Pueribacillus theae: one gene and its partners. The protein of the gene in region 3 interacts with the protein of the main gene of each other region in a pairwise test. Links are inferred from orthologs where the notes say so. Each region holds a gene or a part of one and is shown on either strand. Other genes may lie near its edges. The genes, in order: yhbY, nusG and rho.

The links.
Region 1: the proteins of rho (region 3) and yhbY interact in binary tests that used the Escherichia coli proteins (3 or more experiments, as listed by UniProt). The link is inferred for Pueribacillus theae from one-to-one orthologs.
Region 2: the proteins of rho (region 3) and nusG interact in binary tests that used the Escherichia coli proteins (3 or more experiments, as listed by UniProt). The link is inferred for Pueribacillus theae from one-to-one orthologs.

The regions. Positions count from the first base shown.
Region 1 is NZ_QCZG01000008.1:63,396-66,279, forward strand. The notes cover bases 12-2,733. They hold yhbY (ribosome assembly RNA-binding protein YhbY), read right to left. Parts: upstream 1,657-2,733; coding sequence 1,366-1,656; downstream 12-1,365. Other genes in these bases: rsfS (ribosome silencing factor), read right to left, coding at 12-204; yqeK (bis(5'-nucleosyl)-tetraphosphatase (symmetrical) YqeK), read right to left, coding at 224-793; DCC39_RS05695 (nicotinate-nucleotide adenylyltransferase), read right to left, coding at 786-1,364; aroE (shikimate dehydrogenase), read right to left, coding at 1,659-2,489; yqeH (ribosome biogenesis GTPase YqeH), read right to left, coding at 2,526-2,733. Outside these bases: more of rsfS, read right to left, coding at 1-11; more of yqeH, read right to left, coding at 2,734-2,884.
Region 2 is NZ_QCZG01000004.1:106,525-109,593, forward strand. Bases 109-3,015 are described here. They hold nusG (transcription termination/antitermination protein NusG), read right to left. Parts: upstream 1,876-3,015; coding sequence 1,342-1,875; downstream 109-1,341. Other genes in these bases: rplA (50S ribosomal protein L1), read right to left, coding at 109-590; rplK (50S ribosomal protein L11), read right to left, coding at 741-1,166; secE (preprotein translocase subunit SecE), read right to left, coding at 1,955-2,140; rpmG (50S ribosomal protein L33), read right to left, coding at 2,214-2,363; sigH (RNA polymerase sporulation sigma factor SigH), read right to left, coding at 2,581-3,015. Also shown: more of rplA, read right to left, coding at 1-108; more of sigH, read right to left, coding at 3,016-3,069. UniProt on the Escherichia coli protein: Part of the processive rRNA transcription and antitermination complex (rrnTAC). The complex forms an RNA-chaperone ring around the RNA exit tunnel of RNA polymerase (RNAP).
Region 3 is NZ_QCZG01000015.1:46,564-49,522, reverse strand. What follows is about bases 4-2,800. They hold rho (transcription termination factor Rho), read left to right. Parts: upstream 4-670; coding sequence 671-1,930; downstream 1,931-2,800. Other genes in these bases: DCC39_RS08895 (hypothetical protein), read left to right, coding at 2,535-2,800; rpmE (50S ribosomal protein L31), read left to right, coding at 2,193-2,393; glpX (class II fructose-bisphosphatase), read left to right, coding at 4-408. In the rest of the region: more of glpX, read left to right, coding at 1-3; more of DCC39_RS08895, read left to right, coding at 2,801-2,959. UniProt on the Escherichia coli protein: Facilitates transcription termination by a mechanism that involves Rho binding to the nascent RNA, activation of Rho's RNA-dependent ATPase activity, and release of the mRNA from the DNA template.

The DNA of each region.
Region 1 (2,884 bases), on a different replicon or contig from region 3:
CCGTTTCACAAAAATATTCTGTTCAGCAGCCGCTTCTTTCACTTCATCAGCAATCGCCTGCACTTGTTTTTCCGAATTTCCGTGGCAAATTAAAAAATAATCAGCAATCAGTGAAATCCCCTTCATTTCTAAAATCACAATATCTTCGGCGCGTTTATCATCCGCCACATTCGCAATTCGATAAGCGAGTGCCTTTCCTTCCATTACATAACCTCCTGAAATATTACGTTTGATTCACTTCACGTTGTAGATCATTATATGTTTCGATCGTTTGCGGGTAAATGAGCTGATTCTTTTTTAGCAAAAATTGGACAGTGTTGCTTACCGCTTGTAAAACAGCAAGATTTACATTGTCTTTTGATAATTCCCTGACGTATTCAACTCCCGGAAACGAGCGGTTCGGTTCAATATAATCTGCTAAAAAAACAACTTTCTCCAACGTACTCATTCCTGCTCTTCCAGTCGTATGAAAACGAATCGCATCCAGCACTTCTCCATCATTGATGCCGACTTCTTTTTTTACAAGGTAAGCTCCAACAGGGGCATGCCATAGTTCACTGCTGTAATCAAGTAAATCTTGAGGCATGGCTTCTTTTTTAATAATTTCAGCCATTTCCTCGTTCGGCCGAAATTTTGCATAGTCGTGAAAGATTCCTGCCAATTCCGCTTTTTTTATGTCGGCTCCAAACCGCTCTGCAAGCATCATTGCAGTGTCAGTTACACCAATTGTATGGATATAGCGGCGTTCTGTCAGCTGCCTTTTCACAATTTCCAGCGCATCATTTTTATTCATACAACTTGTTCTCCTCAATATAGTGTCGCACATTTTTAGGTAAATAATAACACGTAGTGTCTTTTTCCCGAAATCGTTTGCGTAAAAACGTTGATGAAACCTCAAATAATGGCACTTCCACAAACTGGATCTGTTCTTTATATGGCGATTCCATCGGGTGCCCTTTTCGATTGACACCGATAAACGTAGTTAATTTTAATAAATGATCGATGTTTTTCCAGTTTGGCAAATCTTGCACCATATCTGCACCGATAATGAAAAAAAATTGCGTTTCTTCGTATTGATGCACAAGTCTTTCCAATGTTTCATATGTATATGACGGTCCTTCACGTTCAATTTCAATCGCACATAATCGAAATCGCGGATGATTTTTAATTGCCATTTTCAGCATGGCTAAACGATGTTTTGATGCCGATATTTTTTCATTTTGTTTATGTGGAGGTATAGATGCAGGCACAAACCAAATTTCATCTAGGTCACATTGTTCAAGCACTTCATTTGCAATAAGCAAATGTCCGTAATGAGGAGGATCGAACGTTCCGCCTAACAGGCCTATTTTTTGAAATGGCATCTTATGGAAGCTCGATCTGTTTGTTTCTTTTTGACTCTTTATATAAAACAATTGTTTTTCCGATCACTTGAACAATGTTTGCCTGTGCGCCCTCTTGAAGCTTATCAGCAACAGTTTGTTTATCTTCATCACAGTTTTGCAAAATACTAACTTTTATTAATTCTCTCGCCTCGAGCGCATCGCCTACTTGCTTTATTAAATTTTCATTTACTCCTCCCTTTCCAACTTGAAAGATGGAATCGAGATGGTGGGCTTTCGCACGCAAAAAACGTTTCTGCTTCCCTGTCAGCATGTTTAACCTCCTAGCTTTTTTAGCACCGTTTCTGTCATCCGTTCTATATTTGGCGCAACCCCTAGCCATTTTTCAAACGATAATGCACCTTGATGAACGAACATTCCAATCCCATTAGCGGTTATTGCCCCTTTTTCTTTCGCTTTTTTTAAAAACATTGTCGAAAGAGGGTTATAAATTAAATCAGATACGATTGTTCCCTTTTTTAGATGGTGGATGTTAATTGGCATGTCAGACAGGTTAGGGGACATGCCAACTGATGTCGTATTCACGATAATTCCGTAAGTTGAAAGTTTTTCTTCCGCTTCTTGCAATGGTATGGCGTTTGATTTGACAAATTGCCGTGCATGCATTGCAAGTTGTTCGGCTTTCTGTAATGTCCTGTTCGCAATATCAATTCTTGAGATGCCATAACGTGCGAGAGCGGTAACAATTGCTCTCGACGCGCCGCCTGCTCCGATGATTAAAACATTTTTATCGTGAAACGGATGGTCAATTAGCTTTTGCAAAGAACGAAGATATCCTTCCCCATCCGTATTCGAGCCTATTAAACGCCCGTTTTCATTTTTAATTGTATTGACGGCTCCAATTAATCTTGCTTCTTCATCGATCTCATCCAACCACTCCATCACAGCAACTTTATGGGGGATCGTGACGTTTAATCCTAGTATGTGAAGTGCACGCATCCCGTCAATCGCTTTTTTTAAGTCATTTGGATGGACATCAAACGCTGTATAATGATGAGGGAAACCAAGCTGTTTAAATTCGCAGTTGTGCATGATAGGAGACATCGAATGGGAAATCGGATGGCCAATAACACCGAAAATCCCCATTTGTTCACCCCTTTTCCGGATTTTTTGAACAACCTTTTATATTAGCGACTTTCTAAGTGAAACGGCGACTCCTTCCGGGACATAGGCTGCAATCTCGGCTAGATTTCCTTCAAATGTTACCCAACCTAAGCCAGAAAAAACAACATCAGTCTTTTCACCTTTCATATGAAATAAATTTTTTCTTAATGAAGGGAAATCTTCCTTCTTTTCGTTTTTCGGCGGAATAAGCAATTTTCCTTTTTGTTTTTCATAAAGTTCGTCAGCTTTTTCAAGCTTTGTTCGATGAATATAAAGATTATTTGAGAAATAGCATACAAATGGGCGGCTTTCTCCTCTTAAAAAATCTAGCCGTGCAAGTCCTCCGAAAAACAATGTTTGCCTTTCATTTAATTGAT
Region 2 (3,069 bases), on a different replicon or contig from region 3:
ACAAGCGCATCTACAACAGCTTCAAAGTTTTCAGCCAACTTTTCGCTCTCAAATGAAACTTTACCGATTGGCGCATGGACGTTACCGGCTTTGTCCACTCGGTATTCAACTTTGCCCGCTTTAATTTCTTTTACCGCTTTTTCCACTTCAAATGTAACCGTGCCTGTTTTTGGATTTGGCATTAAGCCTTTTGGCCCCAACACACGGCCGAGCTTTCCGACCTCTGCCATCATATCCGGTGTAGCAACGATGACATCAAAGTCAAACCAGCCTTGGTTGATTTTATTAATGTACTCTTGATCGCCAACGAAATCCGCGCCTGCAGCTTCAGCTTCTTTTACTTTTTCACCTTTTGCAAATACGAGAACGCGTTGTGTTTTTCCTGTACCGTTCGGCAATACAACCGCGCCGCGTACTTGTTGGTCGTTCTTGCGGGGATCAACGCCAAGGCGAACCGCCATTTCAACCGTTTCATCGAAGTTAGCTTTTGCAGTTTGTTTCACAAGTTCAATCGCTTCATTTAAGCCATATTGTTTTGAGCGGTCAACTAATTTGGCTGAATCTTGATATTTCTTACCTTTTTTCTTCATGTTCTTTCCTCCTAAGTGGTTTAACGGAATATCCTCCCACATGTATCAATTACGCCTCGGCGTAATCGTGTCCGGATTTTTTTCGAGCTTGCTCGAAAACTACAACTATAAAAACGAAAAGGCTACGGACGATGGGTCCGCAACTAGCTTTTAGTCTTCGATCGTAATTCCCATGCTGCGCGCTGTTCCTTCAATCATTTGCATAGCCGCTTCAACGCTTGCCGCATTCAAGTCAGGCATTTTTAGTTCAGCAATTTCGCGAACTTTTGCGCGTTTCACTGTTGCAACTTTTTTCTTGTTTGGCTCACCTGATCCTGAATCGATGCCGGCTTCTTTTTTCAAAAGGACAGCCGCAGGCGGTGTTTTTGTAATAAATGTGAATGAACGATCTTCAAAAACCGAAATTTCAACAGGAATAATTAAACCTGCTTGGTCTTGTGTACGAGCATTGAATTCTTTACAAAATCCCATAATATTTACTCCCGCTTGTCCAAGAGCTGGTCCAACCGGTGGTGCTGGATTTGCTTTGCCAGCAGGTATTTGAAGTTTTACAACTTTGATCACTTTTTTAGCCACGTGACACACCTCCTTAAGTCCGTGATGTGGTATTTGGGTTTGAACCCTCCCACCCATGACACACAACATATGTTGTATAATGCTAAAGTCTCTAATTGACTTTTTAAACATTAAAAGTCTACCACTTAATCATCATAAAAGCAATAAGAGATGTTTAGAAAGTCAACAGAGCCTCTTAAATTCTTTCAATTTGTGTGAAATCGAGTTCAACAGGCGTTTCACGTCCAAACATGTTTACATGGACTTTCACTTTTTGTTTGTCTATATCGATCTCATCAATCTTGCCGACAAAATTGGCGAACGGGCCTTCTTTCACTTTGACGCTTTCGTTCAATTCGAAATCTACCTCAGGCTTCGGAGTTTCATAGCCCATGCTTCTTAAGATTGATTCAACTTCTTCAGGCAGCAGGGGAGTTGGCTTGGAACCGGCGCCGCTCGAACCAACAAAACCGGTTACGCCTGGAGTATTTCGGACGACATACCACGAATCATCAGTCATGATCATTTCTGTTAGAACATAACCAGGAAATACTTTTCGCATTGTTGTTTTCTTTTTACCATTTTTAATTTCGGTTTCTTCTTCCACAGGAACCAATACTCGAAAAATTTTATCAGTCATCCCCATTGATTCAACCCGTTTTTCAAGATTGGTTTTTACCTTGTTTTCATACCCGGAATACGTATGAACAACATACCATCTTTTTTCCATAACAAATAGGACTTCTCGTCCTTCCCTCCCCAATGCATTTACTTACCACGTTACCCTGTATTGCCAAGAGCCGTCATGTTTATTCCAAAATGAACTGAATCAATGAAGAAATGCCAAAGTCAACAATGACAAAGAAAACAGTGACAAAAGCAACTGTTGCGATAACGGTAATTGTATATTTCACTAATTCCTTTTTTGTTGGCCAGCGAACTTGTTTCATTTCGTTGACAACGTTTTTAAGAAACTTGCCTGCCTTCTTAAACATGAATTTGCTATTCCCCTTCCCGGCATAAACGGAATTGGATCCATTCCGCTTTAACGGAAGCTCTCACTTCAGATTACTTCGTTTCATGGTGAATAGTATGGGCATTGCATCGCTTACAAAACTTTTTTATTTGCATTCTTGCCATGTGGTTTTGCTTATTTTTATGCGTCGAATAATTTCTGCTTCCACAAACCGAACAGGCTAAAATCAATTTGCTTTGCATTCCCACACCCTCTTATTCTACTGCATCTCATACTGAATCAACTTTATCACAGCTAAAATCAGCATGTCAACGAGAGCTGAATCGTTTGGAAAAATAATGACGCCCCTTCATCTGCCAGTTTACGACGTCTACTAATGCAAAAAACAGGGAATCCCTGTTTTTGCTCGTCCGATATAAGGTTGTTCAAAATCCGATATGCCCTCCTTTTTGAACGCACTTATAAGGTTATTTCTTTTAGTTCCAAATACCGTTCCAGCTTCCTTTTCACACGCTGAAGAGCGTTATCAATCGATTTCACGTGGCGATTAAGATCTTCTGAGATTTCTTGGTAAGATCGGCCGTCTAAATAATGCATGAGCACCTGGCGCTCAAGATCGCTTAATACTTCCAACATTTTATGTTCAATATCGTTAAATTCTTCCCGATTAATGAGCAGCATTTCAGGATCTGTCTTCCGTGTGCCTGTTAAAACATCCATAAGCGTTCTGTCAGATTCTTCATCAAATATAGGCTTGTCTAATGAAACGTAAGAATTAAGCGGGATATGCTTCTGCCTCGTGGCTGTTTTGATTGCTGTAATCATTTGCCTTGTAATGCATAATTCCGCAAATGCCTTAAAAGAAGACAGCTTGTCTTCTTTAAAATCACGGATTGCTTTATATAGGCCAATCATGCCCTCTTGGATAATATCTTCCCGGTCGGCGCC
Region 3 (2,959 bases):
GATGTGGCTGGTGCGATAAATGCTGCAATGAGAGGGACCGGAGTTGATATGCTTCTTGGCCAGGGCGGAGCGCCGGAAGGTGTTTTAGCTGCAGTGGCTTTGAAATGCCTTGGTGGCGAACTGCAAGGAAGATTAGCTCCGCAAACTGAAGAAGAAATTGAAAGATGTAAAGCAATGGGTATTGATGATACGAATTCGGTTCTCCGAATGGAGGATCTTGTAAAAGGTGATGACGCTATTTTTGCGGCAACAGGTGTCACAACGGGGGAATTGTTGAAAGGCGTTCGCTTTGATGGACCAATAGCTGAAACAGAAACGCTCGTTATGCGTGCGAAAACAGGCACTCTTCGCTATATACAAGCGAAACATAATTTAAATAAAAAACCAAATCTTGTTATGAAACGTTAAGAAACTGGGTACAATTGAATCATGAAGAGATTTCTCATAAACTTTTTACGGGAATCCATCCATTTTATCCCGGTGTAACCGTCCGTGGGGGGATGAAGAAAAACCCCCACCGATGGAAGTCTCGCTTTAGTAAGACCCCTGGCGGCTTCTCATACTACAGCTTCACTATAAAACCCCAAATCACTAATCCAACCAATCATTGCAATAAAATGAACTCCATGTTTATTTATAAAAAGTATTTAAAGAAAAGTGTGGTGTCCTAATGGGTGTAAAACTAGCAGAATTAGAAAATATGAAACTGAAAGATCTGTATGAGCAAGCAAGAAAGTACAAAGTTTCTTACTACAGTAAATTAAACAAAAAAGAACTTATATTTGCTATCTTAAAAGCGCAAGCTGAACAAGACGGGCTTTTATTCATGGAAGGCATTTTGGAAATTATTTCGAGTGAAGGCTTCGGATTTTTACGGCCGATTAATTATTCGCCAAGTGTAGAAGATATTTATATCTCAGCTTCCCAAATTCGCCGCTTTGATTTAAGGAATGGTGATAAGGTTTCAGGGAAGGTTCGGCCGCCGAAGGAAAACGAACGGTACTACGGCCTGCTTCATGTCGAAGCAGTAAACGGAGAAGAGCCCGATTCCGCCAAAGAACGCGTTCACTTTCCAGCGCTTACTCCGCTTTATCCCGAAAGAAAAATGACGCTTGAAACAGAAGCGAAAAAAATCTCAACAAGGATTATCGATATGATTTCCCCTGTCGGGTTTGGCCAGCGCGGATTAATCGTTGCGCCGCCAAAAGCGGGAAAAACAATCCTTCTAAAAGAAATTGCGAACAGCATTGCAGAAAATCATCCCGAAACCGAATTAATCGTATTATTGATTGATGAGCGTCCGGAGGAAGTAACAGACATTGAGCGATCGGTAAAAGGGGATGTCGTCCATTCAACGTTTGATGAAACGCCTGAAAACCATATTAAGGTCGCAGAACTTGTTCTGGAACGTGCGATGCGCCTCGTTGAACATAAAAAAGACGTCGTGATTTTGTTGGACAGCATTACAAGGCTTGCAAGAGCATTCAACCTCGTCATTCCTCCTAGTGGCCGTACACTTTCCGGTGGAATCGATCCAGCTGCATTTCATAGGCCAAAACGCTTTTTTGGCGCAGCTAGAAACATTGAAGAAGGCGGCAGCTTAACGATTTTAGCGACAGCGCTTATCGACACAGGCTCAAGGATGGACGATGTGATTTATGAAGAATTTAAAGGGACAGGCAATATGGAGCTTCATCTTGACAGGCGGCTCGCCGAACGGCGGATTTTCCCAGCAATTGACATTACAAGGTCTGGAACCCGCAAAGAAGAACTGCTACTGCCAAAAGAACAGCTCGATATTCTTTGGGCAATCCGCAAAACAATGGACGGTTCCCTCGAATTTGTCGAACACTTCTTAAAACGCCTAAAAGAAACCGAAACAAATGAAGAGTTTTTTCAACGATTCCAAAAAGACAAAAACGGAAATTGATAAATCGAAAAGCTGAAGCGGCTCGTTCTGCTCTGAAGAGAAAATGCTCTTCCGAGGAAGGGGTGGTTTTTACCCCGGCCGAGGAAGAAATTTTATCGAGGAGCAAGCCGCAGAAGCTGGACAATCGAAAAGCTGAAGCGGCTCGTTCTGCTCCGAAGAGAAAAGTGCTTGCGAATTACGTTTTTCCCTGTTATAATGTATTTCTGTAATATGAAGTATAACTCTGTTTCTTAGGGATTCAGGGCGGAAGGAGATGAACGAGATGAAACAAGGAATTCATCCAGAATACAATAGAGTGAAAGTCACTTGTGCATGCGGCAATGAATTTGAAACAGGCTCTGTAAAAGAAAATTTGCGTGTAGAAATTTGTTCTGAATGCCATCCATTTTACACTGGCCGCCAAAAATTTGCTGATGCAGGCGGACGAGTTGATCGATTCAAGAAAAAATACAACCTTAAATAAGTTCGTAAAAACGAAATGGCCTTTGTGTAGGCATTGACAATAAAAAGCTCCCGTTTGGGAGCTTTGTTCATTATTGGAATAAAAGAACAGCTTTGAATTAAAAAAATCCGGGCACCTTAGTAAAAGGGAGGTGTCCAAAAATTGAAACGACTACTGCTTACTGGCACATTGGCAATCATGCTTGCTGCATGTACAAACCAATCGCCTCCACAAGCTGACAACAGCCAAAATCCAATCCAAGACAGATTGTTTGGAGCAGGCCCGATTAATTATAAATGGACGCGAAGCGGTGACGGCATACGCTACAGCTTTGATGCGAACCAAAATCCGCAAAGCATACGTAACCTCTCTGATGTGAAATATTCAATTAGCGATGATCAAGATAAAATTCGCCGGATTGTAGAAAGCGAAGGAAATCTTAATCCAGGCATGGTTGCAATTATCGGTGACAAAGCATACGTACACGTGAGGGTGCCGCAAAATGCAAATCGGAAAGAGTTAAAAATTGATAACCTCCGTGATGACTTGCAAGCTGCCATGCCCCGCTACGACATACGTCTCATTAT